3 regions of the Paraburkholderia sp. RL18-101-BIB-B genome follow, and region 1 is predicted to be linked to each of the others. Evidence: predicted binding sites of a transcription regulator. Region 1 holds the regulator's gene; each other region holds the start of a gene.
What was found. Region 1 encodes LexA, which represses DNA repair genes until DNA is damaged. Its sites were predicted from a motif close to ACTGTATNNNNATACAGT; they were not measured.
Positions count from the first base shown of each region.

Region 2: a site for LexA is predicted at 2,619-2,636, ahead of P0D73_RS34560 (ATP-dependent helicase). Genes of this name have one in related genera too.
Region 3: a site for LexA is predicted at 6,095-6,112, ahead of recA (recombinase RecA). Genes of this name have one in related genera too.

Region 1 covers NZ_JARESV010000002.1:309,326-319,226, forward strand. The annotation lists gene P0D73_RS04370 (sulfate/molybdate ABC transporter ATP-binding protein) at 1-258, opposite strand, end outside; gene cysW (sulfate ABC transporter permease subunit CysW) at 258-1,298, opposite strand; gene cysT (sulfate ABC transporter permease subunit CysT) at 1,295-2,197, opposite strand; gene P0D73_RS04385 (sulfate ABC transporter substrate-binding protein) at 2,336-3,376, opposite strand; gene lexA (transcriptional repressor LexA) at 3,690-4,340, shown strand; gene P0D73_RS04395 (hypothetical protein) at 4,413-4,757, shown strand; gene P0D73_RS04400 (DUF2939 domain-containing protein) at 4,865-5,533, shown strand; gene P0D73_RS04405 (universal stress protein) at 5,583-6,047, opposite strand; gene nodI (nodulation factor ABC transporter ATP-binding protein NodI) at 6,336-7,250, shown strand; gene P0D73_RS04415 (ABC transporter permease) at 7,345-8,172, shown strand; gene P0D73_RS04420 (hypothetical protein) at 8,259-8,681, opposite strand; gene P0D73_RS04425 (LysR family transcriptional regulator) at 9,024-9,901, opposite strand, start outside.
Region 2 covers NZ_JARESV010000038.1:42,869-52,769, forward strand. The annotation lists gene P0D73_RS34540 (MATE family efflux transporter) at 1-804, opposite strand, end outside; gene P0D73_RS34545 (RNA-binding S4 domain-containing protein) at 1,054-1,272, opposite strand; gene P0D73_RS34550 (hypothetical protein) at 1,605-2,057, shown strand; gene P0D73_RS34555 (hypothetical protein) at 2,157-2,420, shown strand; gene P0D73_RS34560 (ATP-dependent helicase) at 2,795-4,876, shown strand; gene P0D73_RS34565 (DUF4088 family protein) at 5,038-5,808, opposite strand; gene P0D73_RS34570 (AzlD domain-containing protein) at 6,094-6,417, opposite strand; gene P0D73_RS34575 (AzlC family ABC transporter permease) at 6,414-7,175, opposite strand; gene P0D73_RS34580 (helix-turn-helix transcriptional regulator) at 7,349-8,179, opposite strand; gene P0D73_RS34585 (CreA family protein) at 8,281-8,757, opposite strand; tRNA gene P0D73_RS34590 (tRNA-Asn) at 8,976-9,051, opposite strand; tRNA gene P0D73_RS34595 (tRNA-Asn) at 9,129-9,204, opposite strand; gene fdxA (ferredoxin FdxA) at 9,321-9,644, opposite strand.
Region 3 covers NZ_JARESV010000029.1:86,600-96,500, reverse strand. The annotation lists gene P0D73_RS31035 (DHA2 family efflux MFS transporter permease subunit) at 1-496, opposite strand, end outside; gene P0D73_RS31030 (MarR family winged helix-turn-helix transcriptional regulator) at 633-1,076, shown strand; gene P0D73_RS31025 (hypothetical protein) at 1,140-1,490, opposite strand; tRNA gene P0D73_RS31020 (tRNA-Met) at 1,585-1,661, opposite strand; gene P0D73_RS31015 (MFS transporter) at 1,751-3,409, opposite strand; gene P0D73_RS31010 (sensor histidine kinase) at 3,627-5,174, opposite strand; gene P0D73_RS31005 (response regulator) at 5,184-5,960, opposite strand; gene recA (recombinase RecA) at 6,206-7,282, shown strand; gene recX (recombination regulator RecX) at 7,290-7,997, shown strand; gene P0D73_RS30990 (DUF2889 domain-containing protein) at 8,146-8,886, shown strand; gene sucC (ADP-forming succinate--CoA ligase subunit beta) at 8,883-9,901, shown strand, end outside.

The sequences.
Region 1 (9,901 bases):
GAACAGCGCGTAATGCTGGAACACGAAGCCCACTTCCCGCTCGCGTGCGCCGACCGTCGCCACGTCCTGGCCTTGCAGCACGACCTGGCCGCCATCGGCGTATTCGAGTCCCGCGATCACGCGCAGCAAGGTCGTCTTGCCACAACCCGACGGCCCGAGCAGCGCAACCAGTTCACCCGGCGGAAAGTCGAGCGAGACGTTATCGAGCGCGACGAAATCGCCGAAGCGCTTCTGCAGGTTACGAACGGTGATACCCATTACAGCTCTCCTTGCTTGAGCGGGTGTTGCTGCGATGCATGCGTTGTTTGCGTTGCGCGTGTTGCGTGTGTTGCGTGTGTGGCATTGGCCGGCGGCGTGACGGGCCCGGCGTACGCGGGCACATCGCGCGCGGCCGACAGTTCCGCCGACATATGGCGCTCGGCGAGCAGCTTCAGGCCGAGCGTCACGAGTGCGAGCAGAGCCAGCACCGACGCCACGGCAAACGCCGCCGAGAAGTTGTATTCGTTGTAGAGGATTTCGACGTGCAGCGGCATGGTGTCGGTCTGGCCGCGAATATGGCCCGACACCACCGACACCGCGCCGAACTCGCCCATCGCCCGCGCGTTGCACAGAATCACGCCGTACAGCAGGCCCCATTTGACGTTGGGCAGCGTGACGCGGCGGAAGATCTGCCAGCCCGACGCGCCGAGCACGTGCGCGGCTTCTTCTTCGTCGTTGCCTTGTGCCTGCATCAGCGGAATCAGTTCACGCGCGACGAACGGGAACGTGACGAAGATCGTCGCCATCACGATGCCCGGCACCGCGAAAATGATCTGGATGTTGTGGTCCTGCAGCCACGGGCCGAACCAGCCCTGCGCGCCGAACATCAAGACATAGATCAAGCCCGAGATCACCGGCGACACCGAGAACGGCAGATCGATCAGCGTGGTCAGCAGCGCCTTGCCGCGGAACTCGAACTTGGCGATACACCATGAAGCCGCGAGGCCGAACACGAGGTTCAGCGGCACCGCGATCGCGGCGGTGATCACGGTGAGCTTGATCGCCGAGAGCGCGTCCGGATCGGCGAGCGATTCCAGATAGAAACCGAGCCCCTTGTTCAACGCCTGATAGAACACGGCGACGAGCGGCACGACGAGAAACAGCGCGAGAAACAGCAGCGCGACGCCGGTCAGAATCCAGCGCACAACGGGCGGCTCGGTGACCGGATCGGGCCGGCGCGCGACGTTCAGCGGCGCGCGCGGTGCCACGGCTACAGCGTTGTTCACGCCATTTACTTCGTTCACGGCGCGGCGGCTCATTGCGCACCTCCGCCGATACCGATCGCCGCGACACTCGCAGCGGCAGGCGCCGGGCCTGCACCGCCGCGACTCGTGCGGCGCTGCAAATACCACTGCAAAGTGTTGATGAAGAGCAGCATCAGGAACGACACGACCAGCATCACCACCGCCAGCGCTGTCGCACCCGCGTAGTCGTATTGCTCCAACTTGGTGATGATGAGCAGCGACGTGATTTCCGACTTCATCGGCACATTGCCGGCGATGAAAATCACCGAACCGTACTCGCCGAGCGCACGGGCGAATGCCAACGCGAAGCCCGTCAACAAGGCCGGAAACACCGCCGGCAACACCACGCGGCGAAACGTCAGCCAGCGCGAGGCGCCGAGGCACGCCGCCGCTTCTTCCTGTTCACGCTCGAACTCTTCGAGCACCGGCTGCACCGTGCGCACGACGAACGGCAAGCCGATGAACGTCAGCGCGACCAGCACGCCCGCGGGCGTAAAAGCGATCTTCAGGCCGAGCGGTTCGAGGAACTGCCCGATCCAGCCGTTGCCCGCGTACACGGCCGCGAGCGAAATGCCGGCGACCGAGGTGGGCAGCGCGAACGGCAGATCGACCACGGCGTCGACGATACGTTTGAACGGGAACGTGTAGCGCACCAGCACCCACGCCACCAGAAAACCGAACACCGCGTTGATCAGCGCGCCGCCGAGCGCGGAAAAGAAGGTGAGCCGATACGACGCGAGCACGCGCGGCGAACTCACCGCCCGCACGAACTGGCTCCAGTCGAGCGTCGCGGTCTTGAGAAAGGTCGCCGCAAGCGGAATCAGCACCACGAGGCTCAGATAAGCCACCGTGATGCCGAGTGTCAGGCCAAAACCGGGCAACGCGCTCGGTTTTCGGAAGGTCAACGTCGTCATGCTCGTTACTCGTTCAGGTTGATGCTCGTGTTGCCGGCCGCCGGGCCCTGGCGGCCAAAAGCGCGCCCATGGGCGCGCTTGGGAGTGACGCGTTGCCGCGCCGCTTCGTTGCCTATGCCGGTTCCGGCATCGGCAGTGTTATTGCGGTTGATAGATCGAATCGAACACGCCGCCATCGGCAAAGTGCGTCTTCTGCGCGTTGGCCCAGCCGCCGAACGAATCGTCCACCGTGTACAGCTTCAGCTTCGGAAACTTGGCGGTCAGCTCAGCCGGCACCTTGTTCGAACGCGGACGGTAGAAGTTCTTCGCCGCGATCTCCTGCCCTTGCTCGCTATACAGGAAGTTCAGATACGCTTCGGCGACCTTGCGCGTGCCGTGCTTGTCGACGACCTTGTCCACCACGGCGACCGGCGGCTCCGCCAGAATGCTGACCGACGGCACCACGATCTCGAACTTCTCCGGACCAAATTCCTTCAGCGACAGGAATGCTTCGTTTTCCCACGCGATCAGCACGTCGCCGATACCGCGTTGCACGAAGCTGGTGGTCGCGCCACGCGCGCCCGAATCCAGCACGCCGGCGTTCTTATAGAGCTTGCCGACGAACTCCTTGGCCTTCTGATCATTGCCGCCCGGTTGATGCTCGGCATACGCCCAGGCCGCGAGGTAGTTCCAGCGCGCGCCGCCCGAGGTCTTCGGATTCGGCGTGACGATCGACACGCCCGGCTTGGTCAGATCGTCCCAATCCTTGATGTGCTTCGGGTTGCCCTTGCGCACCAGAAACACGATCGTCGACGTGTACGGCGACGCGTTATCCGGCAAGCGCTTCTGCCAGCCCTTGTCCAGCAAACCCTTGCCGGCCAGTGCGTCGATATCGTATGCAAGCGCCAGCGTCACCACGTCGGCCTGCAGGCCGTCGAGCACCGAGCGCGCCTGGGCGCCCGAGCCGCCGTGCGACTGCTTGAAGGTGATCGTCTCGCCCGTCTTCGCCTTCCATTCCTTGCCGAACGCCTGGTTGACGTCCTGATACAGCTCGCGCGTCGGGTCGTAGGACACGTTCAGCAGCGTCGTGTCGGCGGCGTGCGCCTGCGCCATCACGCCGAGCGCGCCCGCCGCGCCCAATGCGAGTGCCGCGATCAGTTTTTTCGTCCTGCCTGCCAGCCCCGTACCTTGGTGATCCATGTCAACTTTCTCCGCGTTGTGTCCGCTGAAACAGCGTGTGGTGTCTTTTTACGTCGCGGTCACGTGCACATGAGCGCCAACTGGAGGCCAGTCTATCGAAGGGCTTTCATCATTAAAAATAATGTTTCTTCATTCTTTAATACGCAAAAGTGGTAATGACAGCTGGATAAGGCGTTGCGGCAGGAAAACGGGTGTTTGAGCGTCGCTTGACGGCGCTGGAACGACACCCTTCACCCCGAACTTAAAGTAAAGCTTGAATTGCGCCGAATACTGTATAAAAATACAGTCACCTGTTCATACATACAGTGGCGCCATGACCAAACTCACCGCACGACAGCAGCAGGTTTTCGATCTGATCCGCAGGGCTATCGAACGCACCGGCTTTCCGCCCACCCGCGCGGAGATCGCCGCCGAGCTGGGTTTCAGCTCGGCCAACTCGGCAGAAGAACATCTGCGCGCGCTGGCTCGCAAGGGCGTGATCGAACTCGCGGCCGGCGCATCGCGCGGCATTCGCCTGCTGGCCGGCCCGGAAGACTCGCCGCACCAGTTCACGCTGCCGCACGCCAGCATCATGCAACTGTCGCTGCCGCTCATCGGGCGGGTTGCCGCGGGCAGCCCGATCCTCGCGCAGGAACATATCTCGCAGCACTATGCGTGCGACCCGGCGCTGTTCTCGAGCAAGCCCGACTACCTGTTGAAGGTGCGCGGGCTGTCCATGCGCGACGCGGGCATCTTCGACGGCGACCTGCTCGCGGTACAAAAGCGCAGCGAAGCCAAAGACGGCCAGATCATCATTGCCCGGCTTGGTGACGACGTCACGGTCAAGCGCCTGAAGCGCAGGCCGAACGGGCTCGAGCTGATCGCCGAGAACCCCGATTACGAAAACATCTTCGTTGAAACCGGCAGTGCGGAGTTCGCGCTGGAGGGTATCGCCGTGGGGCTGATCCGCCCCGGCGAGTTTTAACCCTCTCGCCCGTTCGACAAAATAAGAAGCCGCGCCAACGTCGCATCAACGTTGCATCGCCTGGAGAGTCTCATGGAACGTCTTGCCCGCCTGCTGCCCTTTCGCCAGTTCGGTCGTCTGCGCCATCTTCGCAAGCTGGTGCCCTGCTCATTGATCGAGGCGGCCACGCTCGGCACGCCGTCGCTGTTCGACTCGCCCGAGGCCGCGCCGAGCCTGCCGTCGTCGATGCCGGCATTTGCCCGCGTGTCGTTGAATTCGGGCTTGAATACGGCGGAACCGGCGCGTCGCGCACCGGTGCGGGTTTATCACGGGCCGTCGCGTCTGATCATGGTCGGCACGATGGACGCGGTTTGCCGCATGATCGACCGCTGCATCGCCGATGAAGCCAACGTGCATGGGGCGGTGTTCGAGTCTTGATGGGTCTTGATGTGTCTTGAACGGGACAGCGAGAGATGTATTGCGTGGGATCGTTTTCGCGTGGCTGCGGTCCACGTTAGATCACACCTGATGGAGAGTCCCACTCGATGGCAGTTTCAAAACGTACCAAACGCAGCAGCAAGCGCGGCATGCATGGCGGCGCCGCCCGGCCGCTGATCGTCACGCTGATCGTGATCGTGGTGATCGCCGCGCTGGGGTTTGCTTACGCGACACCGTACATCGCGCTGAACAATCTCAAACGCGCGGCCGATGCGCGCGACGCGCAAACCGTCAATCAGTATGTCGACTTCCCCGCGTTGCGTGAGAGCCTGAAGGAGCAAGTCGCCGGCTTGCTGACACGGCGGCTTGGCGCGCACAGCAACGGCAATCCATTGGCCGCCATTGGCGCGATGATCGGCGTTGCGTTGATCGGTCCGCTCGTGGATGCGTATGCCACACCGGACGGCGTGGCGGCCTTGCTGAACGGCATGCCGCCGCGCGGCGATCCGGGCGAGCGGCCACCCGCGCCCCCGGCCGCGAATAATCCGCCGGACGCCGCTGCGACCGCACCTGCGCCTGCAGCTCCCGCAAACGGCAACGCGGCCAATGTCAACTCCGCGCCACCGCAACCGCCGCAAACCACGGCGGGCTATCGCGGCCTCAACGAGTTCGTCGTCACGTACCAGCATGGCGCCGGCGACGCGCGTTACTCGGCGATCTTCCAGCGCGAGGGCGTATTCACGTGGAAGCTGGCCGCGGTCAACCTGAACGAGTGATCACCTGATGCCGTCAGGCCGAGGCGGCCGGTCACGTGACTAGCCCGCCTCAAGCCGCCGCTTGCTGCTGCTCCTGCGCTGAAGAACACGCCACCAGAATGCTGCACGAGACACGGTCGAGCAGCGGCGTATTGCCCGCGCCCATCCACCATCGCGACAAACCCGTGCGGCAGCGGTGGCCGACCACGACCAGGTCGACATGCAATTCATTGGCGAGGTTGGCAATCTCGTCGATCGGATGGCCGAACGCGAAATGCCCCTGGGCGCTCACGCCTCGCTCCGTGAGCCAGTCCACGCCTTCCTGCAGGATGTCGCGCGCGGTCTTTTCAAAACTGCCGCAGGCCACGTCGGTCAACAGGCCCGCGCTTTGCGCAATGCTCGAACGCATGTCGACGACCGACAACAAGTGCGTTTCCGCTTTCAGATCCAACGCCAGGTCGGCGCCGCAACGTAGTGCTTTGCGGCCTTCACGCGAGCCGTCGTAGCACAGCAGGATTTTCTGGTAGCTCGCCATGATTTTTCTCCCTTCGCGCGGGACGCGCGATCTGAATTAATCATGGTGCGCCGCAATTCAGGTTGCAAGGGATGGAAAACGCTAAGTGTGCGCTAACTGCCCCTTAACGACGCCCTAAACAGGTGCGCGAGCCGCCCGCGGGTCCTCCGCGCGCCGATGCCGCAGTGCAAGAAACCCGCTTCGGACTGTCGGGGGCGAACCAACAGCGTCCCGCCGATGCCCTAGAATAGGCGGCCTCCCCCGGCCATTCGCGTCATTCACGTCTTTTTCCGGAGACTCGTTCGATCCATGCCCGAAGCCGCCATCGAATTTCATCAGGTCAAAAAAAGCTACGGCGAAAAAACGGTCGTCGATGGACTGTCGTTTCATGTCAACGCCGGCGAATGCTTCGGCCTGCTCGGCCCGAACGGCGCAGGCAAAACCACCACGTTGCGCATGCTGCTCGGTATCGCGGCACCGGATGCGGGCACGATCCGTCTGTGCGGCGAGCCGATCCCCGGCCGCGCGCGCGTGGCGCGGGCGCGCGTCGGCGTGGTGCCGCAGTTCGACAATCTCGATCCCGACTTCACGGTACGCGAGAACCTGCTGGTGTTCGGCCGCTACTTCGGCCTGAGCGCCGCGCAATGCCGCGCGATGGTGCCGTCGCTGCTCGAATTCGCGCGCCTCGAGAGCAAGGCGGACGCGCGCGTGAGCGAATTGTCAGGCGGCATGAAGCGGCGCCTCACGTTGGCGCGCGCGCTCGTCAACGATCCCGATGTGCTGATCATGGACGAGCCGACCACCGGCCTCGATCCTCAGGCGCGGCATCTGATCTGGGAGCGGCTGCGCTCCTTGCTCGCGCGCGGCAAGACCATTCTGCTGACCACGCACTTCATGGAAGAAGCCGAACGGCTCTGCCACCGGCTGTGCGTGATCGAGGAAGGGCGCAAGATCGCGGAAGGCGCGCCGAGCGCGTTGATCGCATCCGAGATCGGTTGCGATGTGATCGAGATCTTCGGGCCCGATCCGGTGGCGTTGCGCGATGAACTGGCGCCGCTCGTCGAGCGCACCGAGATCAGCGGCGAGACGCTGTTCTGCTATGTCAACGACGCGCAGCCGGTGCATGCCCGGCTCAAGCAGCGCGCGGATCTGCGCTATCTGCATCGACCGGCGAATCTGGAGGATGTGTTCCTGCGGCTCACCGGTCGCGAGATGCAGGATTAGAGGCGCATCGAGACCGGACTCGCACGCAACGCGCTACAGATACAAAGACACCCCAAAAGGAAGTTCCGTAGAGGAACACCGCACGAGACACGCAATGGACGCACGCACTTACGAAACCCCGGGCGATACGCCGTCGAAACAGGAAGCCTTCGCCGCCTTTCCCGCGAACGCAAGCAACTGGATCGCCGTGTGGCGCCGCAACTATCTGGTGTGGAAGAAGCTCGCGATCGCCTCGATGTTCGGCAACCTGGCCGATCCGATGATCTATCTGTTCGGCCTCGGCTTCGGGCTGGGGCTGATGGTGGGGCATGTCGACGGCGTGTCGTATATCGCGTTTCTCGCGGCGGGCACGGTGGCCTCGAGCGTGATGATGTCGGCGAGTTTCGAGTCGATGTATTCGGGCTTCTCGCGCATGCACGTGCAACGCACCTGGGAAGCGATCATGCATACGCCGCTGACGCTCGGCGACATCGTGCTCGGCGAGGTGATCTGGGCGGCCAGCAAGGCGGTGCTCTCGGGCGCGGCGATCATGCTGGTGGCCGGCGCATTGGGCTACGCGAATTTTCCGTCGATGCTGCTGGCGTTGCCGGTCATTGTGCTGACCGGGCTCGCGTTTGCGAGCGTCGCGATGGTCGTGACAGCGCTTGCGCCTTCGTACGACTTCTTCATGTTTTACCAGACGCTGGTGTTGACGCCGATGCTGTTGCTATCCGGCGTGTTCTTTCCGGTGTCGCAACTGCCCGCAGTGGCGCGAGGCGCTACCCAGCTGTTGCCGTTGGCGCATGCCGTCGACTTGATGCGGCCGGCCATGCTGGGCCGGCCCGTCGACAATGCGCTGTGGCATGTGGCCGTGCTGGCCGCGTATGCGGTGGGCGGGTTTATCGTGTCGGCGATTCTGTTTCGGCGCCGGATGATGAAGTAGGTTTTCCGGCTTTCGACAACCACGCACCACAGGCGCCGATACCCGCAATCAACCTGGCATCGGCGCCTGTCGCGAACCGGGCTTGCTTAGTCCTCGTCGTCCGTCCACGGAATGTCCACGTCGGAGATAAACGCCACCGTGGCGAATGGGCCGCCGTCCTGACGCCCGATCTTGCCGTCGGCGCGCTGCCACTCGACCCGGAACACCGTGCCCGGATCGTCGGCGATCAGACGGACCGTACGCACTTCGTCCGGATCGGCTTCTTCGACGGGACCGTCGAGCGAGATCTGCAGTTCCTGCGGCCACAGCCCATCGGCCGGATCGTAGATCTTGTCGCCGTCGGGAATCAGTGTGAAGGCTTCCACGCCGATCGTCGCCGACGCGTCCACGATCATCTTGCCCAACGCGCGCAGCAACGCCGTGGCCCGCGCCGAATTCGCCTGACGGATTGCGAGATCCCCGCGCGTCAGCGCCTGCTCAAGTTTTGGGTTTGTTTTTTGTTGCGCCATTCGATGTCCTGAGTCCTATCGCTCTGTTGTGGATGGCACGCGAATTCGAGCGCGCGCCGCTGTCCATTTTTCGGGCTGAATCCTACCACCGGTGTCCCCAAGGTGACTTCCTTCGGTGCGTGCACTGCAGCATTGCCTGCCGTGCAGTCCGCGTCTTCAACCCGCCCCGTCCACCACAGTTTAGGTCGTGATTCGCGTTCCGGCTGGGACATTTGCCTTTCATTTGATAGCGAATGGATCGCTATCGCACGCATGCGGCCAGCCTGCTTCGTGATGCGCGGGCGCTCGCAAACCCTGTTTCGCCGCGTAGATGCCGCGTGGATTCTCCAAACCCTGGAGCCGTCAGCGCGTGCTCCTGCTGCGCTTTCGCGTGGCCTTCGAGGAAGCCGCATCGGCTGGCTTCGCGCCCGCGATTTCCGCGATCAGATGATCCCGGAACGCCCTCACCGATTGCGGCAGTTCACGCCCCGCCATGGTCTGCACCTGAATGCTGCGCTGGCGCATCTGCGGATGCGTCATCGGCATCACGACGAAGCCATCGCCGGCATAACGATCGCGCACGGACAGCAGACCCGTGAACATGATCGCGCCGGACTTCTGCGCGTAGCGGTACATGGCGCCGCTGTTGTTGCAGGTGAGTTCGGGCTCGAGCAGGACGCCTTCGAGCGCACAGGTAATGTCGATCAACTGACGAATCGTCGTGCCGGGTTCAGGCAGCACGAGCGGATAGCGCTGCAAGTCGGCGAGCGACACCTTCGCGCGCGCGGCCAAGGGATGATCGGCGCGCAGCAGCGCCAGCACCGGTGCGCGTTCCGTGTGCTCGACCTTGACGCCCTTCTCCGGCGCGAGGCTAAAGGTCAACGCGAGGTCGGCGTCGCCGTCGCGCACCTGACGGGTCGCCTCGCCCGGCGACATGACCGAGAGCGTGAAGTCGATGCCCGGATACTGAACCCGGAAGCTTGCCATCGCGGTGGGCAGGAAGTCCGCGGCGAAGCCTTCGGAACTCGCCACCTTGATCATGCTGCCATGCAAGGTCTCAAGGCCGCCGATCTCCTTCATCACATGCTCGGCTTCGAGCAGGCTGCGCTGCGCGTAGGCGAGCAGGCGCTCGCCGGCTTCCGAGAGCGCCATGCCGCGCGGACGCCGCTCGAACAGCGCGACGCCGAGGTCGCTTTCGAGCCGCGCCACTTGCCGGCTGATCGCGGAGACAGCGACATGCA
Region 2 (9,901 bases), on a different contig from region 1:
GGTGGCGAGAAAGAGCGTCGACTCTACGCCGTAGGTGATCGCGACCGGCCAGCCGATGCCGAACAGTTCGCCCATCAGCGGCACGTCGGGCCGCGTGGCGACGACGAAATGGCGATAGCGCGGGCGCAAATGCAACAGCGCCATCAACACGAGCGCGCTCAACCAGACGGTGATCGAGGTCGCGGCAGCCGAGCCGAGAAAACCGAGCCGCGGCAGGCCATAAGCGCCGTGGATCAGGCCGTAATTGAGAAAACCGTTCACGCCGACGCTCACCAGCGACACCCACAACAGCCGTTTGGCCGCGCCGATCGCCGGCAGGAAAGAGCGCATCAGGCCGACCCCGATCAGGCTGCCGAGCGCGCCCCAGCGCAGCACCGCCGCATATTCGCCGACGTTGCGCGCGAGCAGCGCAGGTTCGCCGAAAGCGAGCAGGATCGGCGTGGCGAACGAGAGCAGGAAGAACGCCGGCACCGACAGCAGCACGGACAGCACAAAGCCGGTCCAATAGATGTGCGGCACGCGGCCTTCGTCCTGAGCGCCGCGCGCGTGCGACACGCTCACGCTGACCGAGGTCAGCACGCCTTGCAGCAGCGTGACCACCACGAAAAACAGGTTCGCGCCGAGGCCGCCGGCCGCGAGCGCGTCGGGGCCGAGCGAGCCGAGCAGGATCGTGTCGGTGACGCCCATCGCCATTTGCGAGAGTTGCGCGATGGCGAGCGGCGCGGCGAGCCGCGCGGTGTCCGCCGCGTGGCGGGTCAGGGTCGGCGGCCGGGCGGCCACCCGGGTGATGCCGGATTGAGTCATGGAGCGCTTGGCGGCGGAAGTGGCGACAGCGCGACGGCGGGCGCGACGAGCGCGCGGGCGGAGGCGAGGGCGGCGGCTCGATGAGCCTTGGCGAATGCATGAGGCAGGCGCCAGCCGGGTATGTCAGCCGATTATTTGTTTGTCGAAACTGACAGCTTATTGCTTGGGCGCGGCGATGTCGATGGAAGAGGCACGATTTTGGTGCGCACGTTGCTCCGAGTTTTCGGACTGCGGGCGACGGGCCGCGTGTCAAGCCTCGTGGACTGCGATCCGCGTATCGCCGAGCAGCACAACCTGACCCGCGCGGATCTTGCAGGTTTTACGCGTTTCGACCCGGCCGTCGACGGTGACCGCACCGTCCGCGACCATCATTTTTGCCGACCCGCCGCTGTCCGCCAGCCCCGTTATCTTCAGGAGATTGTGCAGTTCGACGTAGTCGCCGGTGAGCGTGAAATCGAGGTTGGGCATGGCGTTTGCACCTTCAGGCAAAGGGTTCGCATCATAAGCCAGAAGCTTGCCCTAGATGAAGTTCGCGGTGCGCGCCGTCGTCGTGTGAGCATCTGCAAGCAGATGTTATGCGATTGTCGGAAAGTGAAACGTTCCGTAACGACGGTCGTAAAACATGAACTTCACTCGTAAAGTGCAGATCAATAGGGAAAGCCTGCTGGATTTTTATCTGGCAGCGAGCAGACCGGGCGAGGCGCGCAGAGCGCGCTCATGCAGTGACTCAAATGCAGCGGCTCAAATGCGCAGCGCCGGACAGCTCGCCCGCGTCACAACAACTTTAGAGAGGATTAGCCATGACCCAGATTCGTACGCTTCTGATCGGTACCGCCCTTACGGCTCTTGCTTCCACGGCCGCGCTTGCGCAGACCGCGCAACCGGCAGCGGGTACGGACGGCCAGCCGCAGGTTCAGATGCAAGGCGCCGATACCGCGACCGCCCCTGCCGCGCAGGGCGTGCAGCCGGTGACGCCGCCGCCGACGCGTCTGACGGCGTCGGGCTCGACCGATCCGCTGGTGCAGAAGCGCGACGCCAATGCGAAGGCTAACGCCGAATATCGCGCGTCGAAAAAGGCATCCAAGGCGGAGCTCAAGGATCAGCAGAAGGCCGCCAAGGTTCAGTACAAGGAACAGGTGCGCGACGCCAAGATCAACCAGAAGGCGGATAAGCAGACCGCCAACAACGAGATGAAGATGAACATGCAAGGCCAGACGGGCGACCAGTCGGACGGCGCCGACGTCAAGCACTAAGGCCGAGTTTTGATCAAGCGGCGTGGCGGCGCGCTTTGCCGCCGCGGCCGCTTTAACGGATTTTCAGGTCCGGGCATCTCGTTTCAACGGAGGTATCGCATGAGCATTACCCAGTCCACGAAGACCACGCTTGTCGCCGCGTTGATCGCGGGTTGCCTGTCGTCGGGTGCGTTCGCGCAGGCTAGCGATCCGGCCGCGGCGCCGGTTACCCATGCCGACAAGAAGGCGGCCAAGGAACAATCGAAGGCGGACAAGAAGGCGTCCGTCGCGCAGGCCAAGGCCGACAAGAAGAAGACCGATGCGCAGGCCGACGCCGACAAGGCCAGCGCCGACGCTAATGTGAAGGACGCGAAGAAGCAATAGCAGGCTTGGCGGCAGCGGCAGCGGCAGCGGCAGCGGCAGACGCGGGGCGCATGAACGTCTCGCGATGTTCTGCCGGCAAAAGATGGCCCGTGCGCATTCGTGCGACGGGCCATTCTTTTTGCGCTGGTCTTCGCCCGTGCGGCCGCTTGAAAATGCAGACAGGGCGTGCGGCTAAAAAAGGGTCGCTTGTCTGCGCTAGTTGTATGGATATACAGTATGCGTCGCCGCTCTGAATCCATCCAACGCCCAAATCAATCGTGCTCTCAGTCGCCGAATCCGCGCCTCCCTCGCCGTCCCCGACGTCCCCGCCGTCCCCGACGTCCCCGACGTCCCCGACGTCCCCGACGTCCCCGACGTCCGACACCGCCGCCTGGCTGGCGAAGCTCAACGACGCGCAGCGCGAAGCCGTCGACTACGGCGCCGACACGCCCACCGCGCCGCTCGGCGCGCTACTGGTGATCGCGGGCGCCGGTTCCGGCAAGACCAACACGCTCGCGCACCGGGTCGCCAATCTGGTGGTGAAGGGCGCCGATCCGCGCCGCATCCTGCTGCTGACCTTTTCGCGCCGCGCGGCGCTCGAAATGACCCGGCGCGTCACACGCATCGCCGGCGCGGCGCTCGGTTCGCGAGCCGCGTTGGCGCAAGGACTGACGTGGTCGGGCACCTTCCATAGCGTCGGCGCGCGGCTGTTGCGCGAGTACGCGGATCTGATCGGCCTCGCGCCGGCCTTCACGATCAACGACCGCGAGGATTCCGCCGACCTGATGAACCTCGTGCGCCACGAACTCGGCTTGTCGGCGAAAGAGCGGCGTTTCCCGGCCAAGAGCACGTGCTTTGCGATTTACTCGCGCGTCGTGAACACCGGTGCGTCGCTCGGCCAGGTGCTCGACAAGGCGTTCCCGTGGTGCCGTGAATCGGAGGCCGATCTGCGCATGCTGTTCGCGGCCTACGTCGAGGCGAAACAGAAACAGAGCGTGCTCGACTACGACGACCTGCTGCTCTACTGGTCGCACATGGCCGCCGAGCCGGGAATCGCCGCCGACTTGTCGGCGCGCTTCGACCACGTACTGGTCGACGAATATCAGGACACCAACCGCTTGCAGGCGTCGATCCTGCTCGCGTTGAAGCCGGACGGCCGCGGCCTGACCGTGGTCGGCGACGACGCCCAGTCGATCTATTCGTTTCGCGGCGCGACCGTGCGCAACATTCTCGATTTCCCCGCGCACTTCGATCCGCCGGCCAAACAGGTCACGCTCGAGCGCAATTACCGCTCGACCGCGCCGATCCTGGCGGCGTCGAACGCGGTGATCGAACTGGCCAGCGAGCGCTACACGAAGAATTTGTGGACCGACAAGGCGTCGGCGCAGCGCCCGCGTCTCGTGACCGTCGCCGACGAAGCCGACCAGGCACGCTACATCGTCGAGCAAGTGCTGGAAGCGCGCGAACAGGGCATGAAGCTCAAGTCGCAGGCGGTGCTGTTCCGCGCCGCGCATCACAGCGCCGCGCTGGAGATCGAACTGACCCGGCGCAACATTCCGTTCGTGAAGTTCGGCGGGTTGAAGTTTCTCGATTCGGTGCACGTGAAAGACGTGCTCGCCGTGCTGCGCTGGGCGGAAAATCCGCGCGACCGCGTCGCCGGCTTTCGCGTCGTGCAGTTGCTGCCGGGCGTCGGGCCGGCCACCGCGGCGAAGGTGCTCGACGAGATCGTCGCGCGCGCGGGCAGCGGCAATCCGGCCGACACCGCCGGCGGCGCATTGGCTGCCTTCACCGCGCCGGCTCGCGCACAAGAAGACTGGCATCCGTTCGTCAAGCTGATGTCGAGCGTGTACGGGCGCCAGACGCCGTGGCCCGCCGAGTTCGAAATGGTGCGGCGCTGGTACGAGCCGCATCTCGAGCGCAATCACGAGGACGCGGCGATCCGTCATGCGGACGTGTTGCAGATGGAGAGCATCGCGGGCACGTATCCATCGCGTGAACGCTTTCTGACCGAGTTGACGCTCGATCCACCCGACGCCACCAGCGACGAATCCGGTGTGCCGCTCATCGACGAAGACTATCTGATCCTCTCCACGATCCATTCGGCGAAGGGGCAGGAGTGGCGCAACGTGTTCGTGCTGAACGGCGTGGACGGCTGCATTCCGTCCGATCTCGGCACCGGCAGCGAAGAGGAAATCGACGAGGAGCGGCGTCTCCTCTACGTGGCGATGACGCGCGCGAAAGAGGACTTGCATATCGTCGTGCCGCAGCGCTTTTACGTGCACAACCAGACGCATATGGGCGATCGTCACGTGTGGGCGTCGCGTACGCGCTTCATTCCCGCGCATCTGATGCCGCTCTTCGACGCCTATGCATGGCCGCGCGTGCCGGTTCCGAGCGCGCCCACGGCGGCCGGGCTGGCCGCGGCGGCGCAGGCGAAGATCGAAATCGGGGCGAAACTCAGGAAGATGTGGGATTAAGAGCGCGACGGCGCGCGCTCCCGTGCGTAACAGCGGTAACGCGATCAACGTTGAGCAACGGACGCGGGTGAAGACCGTTGGCCTGGTCCGTTGGTAGGCGATACGTCTCTTGAGCGGCGGCGGGTTGCCGCCGTTGTAGAGGTTTTCGAGGGTCTTTAGCGTCAGCGCGACTGCCGTTGCTGCTGTTGCTGCGGCGCCGGCCGCGGCGGCACGAAGAAATTACGCAGCCAGGCCGCCATCCGCGAAAACACGTCGTACGGCTCTTCCACGAAAATCTCCGGCTTGAGCAGGCGCAGGAACTCCATGATCTGCTGCGCTTCCTGCTTCTGGAACGAGCCGTGCGAAATGCCGAGCCGCAGCAGCCCGCGCAGTTCGCCGAGCTTTTCGCGCGCGGTGCTACCCACGCTCGTTTCGCACGCCACCTTGGCCTCGTAGACGCGCTGACGCAGCGATTCCACCAGCCGCCACGCCGGCGTCTGCATGACTTCCTCGAGCGCCTGAATGTCCTGCGCCGCGCTCTTGATCTGCGCCGCGAGCGGGTCGATCAGCACGGCGTCGCCTTCCGCTTCCTTGACGATCGCCGCCGCCCAGTCGCGGCACTGCTTGGCGAGTTCTTCCGGCGTCCATTCCGAGCGGGCCGCGAAGCCGAAGCCGAACTCGCCCGCCTGCCGCATCAGAATCGCGACGACATCCGGAAACTCCTTGTCCAGCGTGCGTTTAGCCCAGGCGTACTGGCCGCCCTGCAACATCCGCTGAACCGCGTGTTCGGTCAGCGGCACCATATTGTCGAGCAGCTTGGCGCGCAAAAAATCCTCAAACGACGGCGTCGCGAACTGCGGATCGAGCTTCAGCGATACCCGCAGAAAAGCGTCGAAATCCTTGCGCAGTGTCGCGATGGTCTCGTCTTTGAGCGTGAGGGTGATTTGACCCATGTGTTATCCCGTTTGGTCCTGCCGCGCGGCCTCGCCACGCCGCCCGGCCACGCGGGCCATGGGAGGCGCGGCGTTCGATGCCGGCGCGCTTGATTCCTGCCTGATGCCGCGTAACCAGCGGGACGTATCCCGACGAGCGGACCTCGACTGCATAACGGCGGATTGACGGGAAACTTAAGGGAGCACGGGGCGGGGGGCGCCCGCTTTAGAGGGAAGCGTCGCCGTGCTTGCGCGCGGGCGGCGCGAGCCGGACGACGCCGATGCCGGCATGAAAGCGGCGTGCGCCTATTTGAGCACGACGCATTGCCAGACAAAAAACACGGTCAGGCCGACGGCGATGGTCAGAAGCGGCCGCCGCGTCAACGCGCTGACAACCACCGCAGCCAGCGCGCCGACCAGTTGCGGATTGCGCCACGTCAGCTCGGCGTCGCTGCCGTGCGGCGAAACCGCCATCGGCACGATGATCGCGGTCAGCACGGTGACCGGCACGAAGCCGAGGGCGGTGCGCACGAGCGGCGGAAACACCAACCGGTCGCCGAGCACGAAGACGGCGGCGCGGATCACCCACGTGATGGCCGCCATGCCGAGAATCAGGACGACGTAGTTCATCGCGACGCCTCCGCGGTTTTGCCCGTGCCGCGCAGGTTGGGCCGCGACGTCGAAAGCAGCACGCCGATCGCCACGCCGGCGAACACCGCGCCGAGCAAACCGAGCTTGTATGGCCACGCCTGCCAGAAGAAGGCCAGCGTGCCCGCGGTGACGGCGGCCGCGATATAGCGCAACGCGACGAGTTGCGGCACGACGATCGCGATGAAGGTGGCGACCATGGCGAAATCGAGGCCGAGCGATTGCAGGCCCGGAAAAGCCGCGCCGAACAGCAGGCCGGCGACGGTCCAGAGCTGCCAGTTCAGGTACATGGCCAAGCCGGCGCCGAAGAAGTAGTGCGGGCCGACCGTGCCGGGTTCGCGATGCCGGTAGTGCTCCCACGCGACGGCGAAGACTTCGTCCGTGAGCAGCGCGCCGAGCACCCAGCGCCAGCGTGTGGGCAGATGCGCGACGTGCGGCGCGAGCGTCGCGCTGTACAGCACGTGCCGCAAATTGACGACGAGCGTGGTCGCCCAGATCACGGCGAAACTCGCGTGTCCGGCGATCAGGCCGAGCGCGATGAACTGCGCGGAGCCGGCGAACACGACGAGCGACATCAACTGGCCGTGCCATAGATGCAGCGGGCCGGATGCGACGAGGGTGCCGAAAATGACGCCGAAAGGCGCCGCGCCGACCATCATCGGAATGATGTCGCGCGCGCCGGCGGTGAACTCTTTGAAATGGCCTGAGCTCGTGGGCTGGCCTGCGGTGGAATGGGTCAATCTAGCCTCCTTGATTCGGGAAGCATAGCGGCGGCGGCCGGGCGGGGCTTGTACGTTCTTGCGGATGGGGGTGGTTTGATGCGGGAGCGTGGGCGCCAGGCCGTATCTTGCGCCGGAATGAGCACGTAGCGTGGCACGCAGAGGTTGCCAGCAAGCCGTGCCCCAGCGCCGCGTCAGACGCCTTGCCAGCGTCCCGGCGGCACGCCGAACATGCGCCGGAAGTGTCGCGTGAAATGGCTCTGGTCGGTGAAGCCGCTGGCGGCGGCGACATCTGTGACGGAAACGCCGGCGCGCAGTGGCGCGAGCGCGCGCTGCAAGCGCACCTGGTTGCGCCACGCGTGGGGCGGCAGACCGGTCGTTTGGGTGAAAAGACGCGCTGCGTGGAACGGCGAGAGTCCCGCCGCCTGGGCCACTTCAGCGAGCGTGACCGGCTCGACGAGGTCGCCCGTCAGGCGCTCCTGCATGATCGCCACGCGAGTGTCGTCGGGGGCGAGGCGCGAATGCGCCGGCTGCGTTTGCGCGTAGCGCACCAGCAGCGTGGACAAGGCGTCGAGCATGGCGGCCTCGGCAGCGAGCGCGTCGTCGCCCGCTTCCAGCAGACGATGCGCGCGCGCCAGCCGCGCGGCCAGATCCGGGTCGCGGATCACGCCGGGCGCGAACCACGGCAAGGCCTGCGGCTTGCCGCTGACTTCGTCGGCGAGGGCGTGGATGAAGTCCACCGGCGCATACATCACGCGATACCGCCAGCCCGCCTCGACCGCCTTCGAGCCGGTGTGCAACTCGCCGGGATTGATGATCGGCACGCTGCCGGCCTCGGCGACATAGTCGGAACCGAGATACCGGTAACCCTCGGCGCCCGCCACGATCACCGGAATCGTGTACGCGTCGTGCCAATGCGGCGTGAACTCGTGATCGTGATATTCGGCCGTGAGCAGGTCCGCGCCGGGCAGAAGCGGCGTGCGCCAGTAGCGGGCGGAATCCTGGAAACGATGGGCGGCGGTCATGGCGAAGGTCCGGCTGGACCGGTCAGTGTAACGCGTAGCGACCGGTGCCGCCTCATGCGCGGATGGGTCGGCCGGCTGCGTTTTTTGCCGTAGGGCGGCGCCTACTTGACCGGGATCGTTGTTCCGGCCGGCACCGGCACGGCGCTCACGCTGTTCTTCGCGCTGCCGCTGACCACCCGGTCGCTATAGGTGAGATACACCAGCGAGTTGCGTTTCGCGTCGACCACCCGCACCACATGTAGCGACTTGAAGATGAACGACATACTCACCGAGAACACGTCAGCCTGTTTCTTCACCGGGCCCGTGAAGTGGATTTCGCCCACCTGACGACAGGCGATCGACGCCTCCGTGGGGTCTTCCGCGATGCCGAGCGTACCCTTGACGCCGCCGGTACGCGCCCGCGACACGTAGCAGGTCACGCCTTGAACCACGGGATCGTCATAGGCCTCGACGACCACGCGATCGGAGCCCGTGACGCGAAAATTGGTATTGACGCTGCCGACTTCTTCGCTGTGTGCCGAAGGCAGCAGGAGGGCGGCGGCCGCCGCAAGCGCGATACGCAACAAAGTGGGTTTCATGGGATGGGATTGCCGGAAATTGAGCGCCTGGGTTGGGCGCAAGACGTGCGCCAGGAAATCGCCATCGTATAACGGCCGGTGGGTGAGAGGGCCGATGCTCCCGGGCGACAGGTTCGCTGGAACGGCGCGAGCTTGGTATCGACCACGGTGACATGGCTCGGCACCGTGCGGCGCGCAAAAAGAAAAAGGCCCGCACGGATGCGGGCCTTTCAATTTTTTGGCTCCTCGACCTGGGCTCGAACCAGGGACCTACGGATTAACAGTCCGGCGCTCTACCGACTGAGCTATCGAGGAACAGCAGTGCAGCTTGATTAACTACAACTTGATCTACATAAAAAAGCCCGTCTTGGTTAACGGGCCTTTGCAATTCTTGGCTCCTCGACCTGGGCTCGAACCAGGGACCTACGGATTAACAGTCCGGCGCTCTACCGACTGAGCTATCGAGGAACAGAACAACAACAGCAGAGAAACGAAATTGTAGGAGGAGCTTAAGCGCCTGTCAATACCTTGTGCTCATCTCGATTTCATTCGAATTCGGCTGCGCACGCGGCAGACAGCGAGGCTCAGCGTACGAGCAACTCGAGCTTTTCCTTCACGTCCTTGAACTCGTCGGCTTCCGGCAGCGGCGCCTTGGTCTTGGTGATGCTCGGCCAGTTCTTCGCGAGATCGGCATTCAGCTCGATGAAGTTCTGCTGGTCGCCCGGCACGTCTTCCTCGGCATAAATGGCGTTCACCGGGCACTCGGCCACGCACACGGCGCAGTCGATGCATTCATCGGGGTCGATCGCGAGGAAGTTGGGACCTTCGCGAAAGCAGTCCACCGGGCACACATCGACACAGTCGGTATAGCGGCACTTGATGCAGCTTTCGGTCACAACGTGAGTCATTCAGGCAGCTCCTGCATGCGGTATCTGGGGAGGCGGAAACGCCAAAAGCGCTATTGTATCGTAACGTCAAGAGGCGCATGCAGCATCGCACAAGACCGTTTATACGTTTTCGTGATTAGTTTATGGCGTGCGCATTGGGACGTCCCTGGGGCGCGCTGCGCGGGCGTCCGCCGGCGCGCTGAACGCCGGCGCATTCGGGTAACATGCGTCAGGTCGGCGCGCACGGGGCGTGCCGTACGCGCATGGGTGAGTCGGGC
Region 3 (9,901 bases), on a different contig from region 1:
TGAGCCAGCCGCCGAGCGTCGGCCCGAGAATCGGCCCGACCATCACGCCCATGCCCCATACCGCCATGGCCTGGCCCTGCTTCTCGCGCGGGTTGATGTCGAGCAGGATGGATTGCGACAGCGGCACCAGCGACGCGCCGAAAATCCCTTGCAGCAAACGCGACGCGACGATTTGCGTGAGCGTCTCCGACAAACCGCACAGCGCCGACGACACCGTGAAGCCACCGATCGCGAAGATCAGCAGGCGCTTGACGCTCAGCCGGTCGGACAGCCAGCCGGTGAGCGGCGTGGCGATCGCGGCGGCGACGATGTACGAGGTCAGCACCCACGTGATCTCATCCTGCGACGCGGACAGCGTGCCCTGCATATGCGGCAGGGCCACGTTGGCGATCGTGCTGTCGAGCGTCTGGATCAACGTCGCCAGCATGATCGAGATGGTGATCATCGGGCGGTTGAGCGGCGCGGCGGCGCTGGCCGCCGGGTTGTCGGAAGACATGAATGAGCGGGGTCGTCGATATAGTAAGCATGCTTAGTATATCGGTTGCGCGCGTGTCTGCCATCGGGAATTATGCGGAGCGTGAATTGCGCCCGTTTCAACCCTGAAAAACGAAAGCCTTTCGTATAATCCGCGCATGAAAACCCAACTCGATGAGCGCTTCGGCTTTCTGATTTCCGACGTCGGCCGCCTGACGGGCAAGCGTTTCGACGACCTCGCGAAGTCTTCAGTCGATCTGACGCGCGCGCAGTGCCGCGTGCTGGCCTACCTCGCGCATTACGGCGACACCAATCAGGCGCGGCTCGCGGACCTGCTCGAAGTCGCGCCGATTTCGGCGGGTCGTCTGCTCGACCGGATGGAAGAGGGCGGCTGGATCGAGCGGACTGCCAATCCGCAGGACCGCCGCGAACGCCAGGTGCACATGACGCCGAAGGCCGAGCGCACGCTCGGCAAGGCGCGCAAAGTCGGCGACGAAGTCGCGCTCGAAGCGCTGAACGGCTTTACTGAAGAGGAAGAGAAGCAGTTGATCGCGTTGTTGCAACGCGTACGGGGCAATCTGAGCCGGCTGGTGGATCGGTGATAGCCGGCGCGCGATTGGGTTAAGTGGGGCGTTGACGGCGCGCTTCCGCACGCCGCGTGGCGACTACTTCGACTCGGGCGTCCCCGACGCTCCCGACGGCGGCACCAACTCGAAACATGCAGGCGGCGCGACGGATGTTCTCGTTTTCGCGTCGGGCTGCTGCGGGTCGATACATTTGAAGGCGCTCTGATCGCGCTGGACGAAAATCGTGTCGGCCGGGCCCGCGCTGCCATGGGCGCCATTCACGACGGCGACGATTTTGTAGCCGTCCTGCAAGAGCGTGGACAGCGTGGTCGCGCTCGCGCGCCACTGGCTGTCGGGCGGTGTCTGGGCCTGAGCGGCGAGTGCGGCGGTGCCGCTGAGAAACGCGATGGAAGCGGTGGCCACGGCAAGCGTGGCGGTGCGGAACGTCATCAAGAAACCTCCTTGAAGTTGCTGTAGTTGCAGTTCGGAAAGCCAAAACAAAAAAGCCGCTGAACCTTGCGGATCAGCGGCTTTTTCTTGCAACTGGTGGCGAATCAGGGACTCGAACCCCGGACCTGCGGATTATGATTCCGTCGCTCTAACCAACTGAGCTAATTCGCCGAAAGAAGCGAGATTATGCGGATGGCGCCGGAGGCTGTCAACCCCCGGCGCACAACTTTTTCAAGAAGCTGTTCCGGTCATCAGACGTTTCAGTCCTTCGCGTAGATGTCCGAGTCCTTGGTTTCCCGGACGAACAGCATGCCGATCACGAAGGTAATGAGCGCGATCACGATCGGATACCACAGTCCCGAAAAGATATTGCCCTTCGCCGCCACGATCGCGAACGCGGTGGCCGGCAGGAACCCGCCGAACCAGCCATTGCCGATGTGATACGGCAGCGACATCGAGGTGTAGCGGATGCGCGTCGGGAACATCTCCACCAGCATCGCCGCGATCGGTCCGTAGACCATCGTCACGTAGATCATCATGATCGTCAGGATCACCACGGTCATTGGCCAGTTGATCTGCGAGGGATCGGCCTTCGGCGAATAGCCCGCGGTCTTCAGCGTCGTCGCGAGGGTCTTGTCGAACGCTTTGCCTTGATCCTTGGCGTCGGCGGCCTTGCCGTCATACGTGTTGATCACCGTATCGCCGACCTTGATCTCCGCCAGCGTGCCCGCCGGCGCGGCGACGTTCTCGTAGTTCAAGCCGGCCTTCGAGAGCGCGCTCTTGGCGATGTCGCAGGAACTCGTGAACTTCGAGGTGCCGACCGGGTTGAACTGGAACGAGCACTCGTCCGGGTTCGCGATCACGACGATCGGTGCCTTCGCGGTCGCGGTTTCCAGCGCCGGGTTGGTGTAGTGCGCCAGCGCCTTGAACAGCGGGAAGTACGTGCACGCGGCGATCAGCAGGCCGGCCATGATGATCGGCTTGCGGCCGATACGATCCGACAGCGAGCCGAAGAACAGGAAGAACGGCGTGCCGATCAGGAGCGCGATCGCGATCATGATATTGGCGCTGCTGCCGTCCACCTTCAGCGTCTGCGTCAGGAAGAACAGCGTGTAGAACTGGCCCGTGTACCAGACCACGGCCTGGCCGGCGGTGAGGCCGATCAGCGCGAGAATCACGATCTTCAGGTTCTTCCACTGGCCGAAGGCTTCGGTCAGCGGCGCCTTGGAGGTCTTGCCTTCGGCCTTGATGCGCTCGAACACCGGCGATTCATGCAGTTGCAGACGAATCCACACCGACACGCCCAGCAGGATGATCGAGGCGATGAACGGAATGCGCCAGCCCCAGGCGCCGAACGCGTCTTCACCCATTGCCGTACGCACGCCGAGAATCACCAGCAGCGACAGGAACAGGCCGAGCGTGGCGGTCGTCTGAATCCAGGCCGTGTAGAAGCCGCGGCGTCCGGGCGGCGCATGTTCGGCCACGTAGGTGGCGGCGCCGCCGTACTCGCCGCCGAGCGCGAGGCCTTGCAGCATGCGCATCGCGATGAAGATCACCGGCGAAGCAAAGCCGATCGCCGCGTAGCCCGGCAGAAAACCGACGAGGAACGTCGACAGGCCCATGATCACGATCGTCACGAGGAACGTGTACTTGCGCCCGACCATATCGCCGAGGCGCCCGAACACGATCGCGCCGAACGGCCGGACCGCGAAGCCGGCTGCGAAGCTGAGCAGCGTGAAGATGAACGCGGCTGTCGGATTGACGCCGGAGAAGAAGCTCTTACTAATGAAGGCCGCCAGCGAGCCGGCCAGATAGAAGTCGTACCACTCGAAAACCGTACCCAGCGACGATGCGAAGATCACCCGCTTCTCTTCGCGCGTCATCGGCACGTGCGAGATTTGCCCGCCAACGGTAGCCATATGTCGTCTCCAATATTGATATGCACGCGGTTCGCCGGTAACGGCGTTCCCGTGGAACCGATTATTGGAGTGGAAACTTACGGCGTACTGACGTGGCGGGGTGAAATTGCAGCCTGGCGTGTGTTGTGGGTTTTTGTCCAACACGCGGCGATCTGGCGTCAAGCCCGGCTAATTTGCTCTCAAGTTATCTCAATATCGAAATGGCAAATTTGCGTGTTCAAGTTGCGTTAGGGTAAGTCCCGGCCCGTTCGTGCACATGCAAGCTGACGCGTACGAGCGTGCCGGCAAGCCGCGGCGAGGTTTGGTAGACGTTGTCGTCGATCGTCAGCTCGCCGCCGTGCATGGTCGCGATCTCGCGGACGATCGCGAGTCCGAGGCCGCTGCCGTCGCCTTCACGGCCGAGAATCCGGTAGAAGCGCTCGATCACCCGCGAACGCTCGGCGACTGGAATGCCGAGCCCGGTATCCTCGACTTCCAGATAAACGAGCCGCGCCGGCGCGTCATGCCTGACCCTGACGGTGATGCGCCCGCCCGGCGGCGTATAGCGGATGGCGTTGTCGATCAGATTCGACAGCATTTCGCGCAACATGACCGGATTGCCGTCCACTTCGACGGGTTCTTCGGGCGCTTCGTAGCCCAGATCCATCTGCTTGGCGAGCGCGGCCTGAACCCAGTCGCGTACGGCGTGGCGCGCGACTTCCGTCACCTCGACCGGCGTGAAAATCTGCCCCGACATGCGATTCTCAGCGCGCGCCAGCGCCAGCAGTTGCGTGACGAGCCGCGCGGCCTGCTCCGAGCTGGTGGCGATCTGCTCCAGCGAGCGATGCACTTCCGCGGAGGCGTCCTGGCGCAGCGCCAGTTCGGCCTGGGTGCGCAGGCCGGCCAGCGGCGTTTTCATCTGATGCGCGGCATCGGCGATAAAACGCTTTTGCAGCTCCATGTTCTGTTCGAGGCGCGTCAGCAGATCGTTGAACGAGGTGACGAGCGGCTCGATTTCCGGCGGCGCGCGGCGTGCCTCGAGCGGCGACAGGTCGTCCGGGCGGCGCGCGCGGATATGCGCCTGCAGCGCGTGCAGTGGCGCGAGGCCGCGCGAGAGCCCGAACCACACCAGCAGGATCGCGAGCGGCAGGATCACGAACTGCGGCAGGATCACGCCTTTGATGATGTCGTTGGCGAGCTGGCTGCGCTTGTCGAGCGTTTCGGCGACCTGCACCAGCACAGGCTGCGCGCCGGGCGTCTGCGGAAACTCGACGGTCGTATAGGCGACGCGGATATCGTTGCCGCGCAGCACGTCGTCACGAAATTCGACGAGCCCCGGCTGCGGCCGGTCTTCCTCATGCGGCAGCGGCATGTCGCGCTCGCCGCCCACCAGTTCGCCGCGCGTGCCGAGCACCTGATAGAACACGCTGTCCACATTGTCCGCGCGCAGAAAGTCGCGCGTGGAGTCGGGCAGCGTCAGTTCCGCCACGCCATTGACCGGATGAATCTGGCGCGCGAGCACGTACGCGTCGGTTTCCAGCGCGCGGTCGAACGGGCCGTTTGCAATCGACTTGGCGACCAGATACGTGACAGCGAGGCTCATCGGCCAAAGCAGCAGCAGCGGCGCCAGCATCCAGTCGAGGATCTCGCCGAATAGCGAGCGCGGGCGCGCCTCGGCGGCAGCTTCGGTTTCGTCGGGCGGGGCGAACGGATTGGCGTAGCGCTCGTCGCGCGCCTCGTCGAGGTCCGCCGCGTGCGCCGTAGCGCGGTCTGCGCGCGCGGACATGGGCGTCCTCTATTTGTAGTGATGGCTCGCCGGCATCGCGCCGGACGGCGGCGAGGAGGGCGGCTCGGGCTCGGCGGGCGGGGGCGTCGTCATGGCGTTCGCGCTCGTGCTCGCCGGCGACGCCGCTTTCTCGAGGCAGTAGCCAAGACCGCGCACGGTGATGATGCGCACGCCGCTCGGTTCGATTTTCTTGCGCAGGCGGTGCACGTAGACCTCGATTGCGTTGTTGCTGACTTCTTCACCCCATTCGCACAGGTGGTCGACGAGTTGTTCCTTGGAGACAAGGCGGCCGATCCGTTGCAGCAGCACTTCGAGCAAACCCAGTTCGCGCGCCGACAGATCGATCACCTGCTCGTTGACATAGGCGATCCGGCCGACCTGGTCGAACGACAGCGAACCATGCCGTACGACCGTCGGGCCGCCGCCCGCGCCGCGCCGCGTCAGGGCGCGCACGCGTGCTTCGAGTTCGTTCAGCGCGAAGGGCTTGGCCATGTAATCGTCGGCGCCGAGATCGAGACCCTTGACACGTTCGTCGACGCTGTCTGCGGCGGTCAGGATCAGCACCGGCAGGTTGGAATTGCGCGCGCGCAGGCGGCGCAGCACCTCGAGGCCGGACATGCGCGGCAGGCCCAGATCGAGAATCAGCAGGTCGAAAGTTTGCATCGACAGCGCGGTGTCAGCCTCGACGCCGGTCTTCACATGATCGACGGCATAGGCCGATTGGCGGAGTGATCGAACCAGACCGTCCGCGAGTATGCTGTCGTCTTCGGCAATCAGAATTCGCATGGTGCGCAAGCCTGGCCTTGCCGGCGCCGCGGGGTGTCCCCCGGCGCACAGCGGTCTCCGAAAATTATTGTGGGTAGTTGGGCAGCGCGACAGTAAAAATGCGCGTTCGCATGAGAATCGTGCTTGCCAAAACTACTGTTTTTTTATACAGTGTCTGGGTTTCGTGTGCTGTCCTTCACGAGTAGGTTGAAACTCGGGGCTGCACATCCGCCTCAGACGCCGTTCATCATAGCAAAGGACGATTCATGGAAGAAAGCAAGAAAGGCTCGGCTGGACTGACTGCTGAAAAGAGCAAGGCACTCGCTGCCGCACTCGCGCAGATCGAAAAGCAGTTCGGCAAAGGGTCGGTCATGCGGCTCGGCGCAGGTGAGGCGGTCGAAGATATCCAGGTGGTCTCAACCGGATCGCTCGGCCTCGACATCGCGTTGGGCGTCGGCGGTTTGCCGCGTGGCCGGGTGGTCGAAATTTATGGCCCGGAGTCGTCCGGTAAAACCACGCTGACGTTGCAGGTCGTCGCCGAAATGCAGAAGCTCGGTGGCACGGCGGCGTTTATCGACGCGGAACACGCGCTGGACATCCAGTACGCGGGCAAGCTCGGCGTGAACGTGAACGACCTGCTGGTTTCGCAGCCGGACACCGGCGAACAGGCGCTCGAAATCGCCGACGCGCTGGTGCGTTCGGGCTCGATCGACATGATCGTGATCGACTCGGTCGCGGCACTCGTGCCGAAGGCTGAAATCGAAGGCGAAATGGGCGACTCGCTGCCGGGTCTGCAAGCGCGTCTTATGTCGCAGGCGCTGCGCAAGCTCACCGGCACGATCAAGCGCACGAACTGCCTCGTGATCTTCATCAACCAGATCCGTATGAAGATCGGCGTGATGTTCGGCAACCCGGAAACCACCACGGGCGGTAACGCGCTGAAGTTCTACGCGTCGGTGCGTCTGGACATTCGCCGTATCGGTTCGATCAAGAAGAACGACGAAGTGATCGGCAACGAAACGCGCGTGAAGGTGGTGAAGAACAAGGTTGCTCCACCATTCCGCGAGGCGATTTTCGACATCCTGTACGGCGAAGGTATTTCGCGTCAGGGCGAAGTCATTGACCTGGGCGTGCAGGCCAAGATCGTCGACAAGGCCGGCGCGTGGTACAGCTACAGCGGCGAACGTATCGGTCAGGGCAAGGACAACGCGCGTGAATTCCTGCGCGAAAATCCGGATATCGCTCGCGAGATCGAAAACCGTATCCGTGAGTCGCTGGGCGTGAATGCCATGGCGGAAGCCGTGACCGGCGCAGGCGCTGAAGTCGCGGACGAAGAAGAGTAACCATCACGTGATACGCAAGGGCCGGCCGTTGTCCGATTCCGGACGCCACGCGGACGGCCCGCGTGATGAAGACGACGAGTCGTTCGATCCATTCGAATCGTTCGACGCACATGACCGCGCTGCGGGCCGCAATCCGCAGCGCGCGCAGTTTGAATCCTCCCCGCCCGTAGGCTCGGATCCCTCCGAAACCACCTACACTCGCTCGCGTCGCGTCCCAGGCGAAGCGAAACCCGGGCAAGACGAAGCCAAAAAATCCCAACGTCCGGCACGGTCGTTAAAAGGCCGCGCGCTCGGCTATCTGTCCCGCCGTGAATACAGCCGTACCGAACTGGCGCGCAAGCTGAAGCCGTTCGTCGAGGAAACCGACTCGCTCGACACCTTGCTCGACGCACTCGAAGCCGAAAACTGGCTGTCCGATTCGCGTTTCGCCGAAAGTCTGATTCATCGGCGCTCGTCGCGATTGGGCGCGAGCCGGATCGTCGGCGAATTGAAGCAGCATTCGGTCGACCAGACGCTCGTCGAAGAAGCCAGCGCGCAATTGCGCGAAACGGAACTGGCTCGTGCGCTCGCCGTCTGGCAAAAGAAATTCGGCCGGCTTCCCGAAACGCCCGCCGAACGGGCGAAGCAGACGCGCTTTCTGGCCTCGCGCGGATTTTCGGGGGCCACGATCGGCAAAATCCTTAAGGGAATCGACGAAGACTGGGCCGGCGAGTAAGCGCGGCGGCTTTATTGGCGCGCAAGCCCTTTAAGACAGCGACTTCCGCGCTCAGCCGCCTGCGGCGCGGCCGTGCGCAATCGGACCTGTCCCAAATACCCAGTATGCTAAAATTCGTGGGTTTTCCAATCCGGCCTTTCCTTCCCGCATGCCGCTCTCCCCGCCAGTGTCCCGTCAGTTGCGCCATCGTCGCGCAATCAGAGCGGAAGCCTATGAGCGAGCCGATGGCCTGTGGGATGTGGAAGCGTGCTTGACCGACGAAAAACCGCGCGATGTGGTGCTTGCGTCGGGCGTCCGGCCCAATGGTCAGCCGATCCATGAACTCTGGCTTCGCATCACCATCGATCGCAAGCTCAATGTCGTCGACGCCGAGGCGTCGTCCGACTGGGTGCCCTATCCTGGTTTGTGCCAAGTCAGCAATCCCGCCTACCGTGCCCTCATCGGGCTCAATCTCCGCCAAAACTTCCGTCGCGAGTCTGCCCGTTTGCTGGGCGGCACGGCGGGTTGCACGCATCTCACCGAGCTGTGCGCGATCCTGCCGACCGCCGCGATTCAGGCATTCGCCGGCGAAGTGTGGAACACCGGTGACGGCGCGTCGGGCGCGAACGCAGGTTCAGGAGACGGATCGTCTAACAGCACAGGTGAGCATTCCAACGATAAACCGCCATTCCAGCTGGGACGCTGCCACGCGCTGCGTTTCGACGGCGAGGCGGTGCAGCAGTTTTATCCGCGCTGGTATGGCCGCGCTCCGTATACAGCGGATCGCGCGGCATCGTCAGGCGACGGGGCAGTCCGCCAGACAGGCGAGGGCGGCAACGCGTCCGGCATGAACGACGGCAGCGGAAACGAAGTTCAATCCAACTCTCAGACTGAAGGGAATCACGCATGAAGATTCACGAGTACCAGGGTAAGGAAATCCTGCGGAAATTCGGCGTCGCGGTACCGCGCGGCAAGCCGGTCTTCTCGGTGGATGATGCGGTCAAGGCCGCGGAAGAGCTCGGCGGCCCGGTATGGGTCGTGAAGGCTCAGATCCACGCGGGTGGCCGTGGCAAGGGCGGCGGCGTGAAGGTTGCCAAGTCGCTGGAACAGGTTCGTGAGTACTCGAACCAGATCCTCGGCATGCAGCTCGTCACGCACCAGACCGGCCCGGAAGGCCAGAAGGTGAATCGTCTGCTGATCGAAGAAGGCGCTGACATCAAGAAGGAACTGTATGTCGGCCTCGTGATCGATCGCGTGTCGCAGAAGATCGTCGTGATGGCATCGAGCGAAGGCGGCATGGACGTCGAAGAAGTCGCGGAAAAGACGCCCGAGCTGATCCACAAGGTTGCAGTCGACCCGTCGACCGGCCTGAAGGACGCCGAAGCTGACGACCTCGCGAAGAAAATCGGCGTGCCCGACGCATCGATCCCGCAAGCGCGCGCGATCCTGCAAGGCCTGTACAAGGCATTCTGGGAAACCGACGCATCGCTGGCCGAAATCAACCCGCTGATCCTGACCGGCGACGGCAAGGTCATCGCGCTGGACGCCAAGTTCAACTTCGATTCGAACGCACTGTTCCGTCACCCGGAAATCGTCGCGTATCGCGATCTGGACGAAGAAGATCCGGCTGAAGTCGAAGCCTCGAAGTTCGACCTCGCGTACATCTCGCTCGACGGCAACATCGGCTGCCTCGTGAACGGCGCTGGCCTCGCAATGGCAACGATGGACACCATCAAGCTGTTCGGCGGCGAACCGGCGAACTTCCTGGACGTGGGCGGTGGCGCCACGACCGAGAAGGTCACGGAAGCGTTCAAGATCATGCTGAAGAACCCGAACTTGACCGCGATTCTGGTCAACATTTTCGGTGGCATCATGCGCTGCGACGTGATCGCGGAAGGCGTGATCGCGGCGTCGAAGGCCGTCTC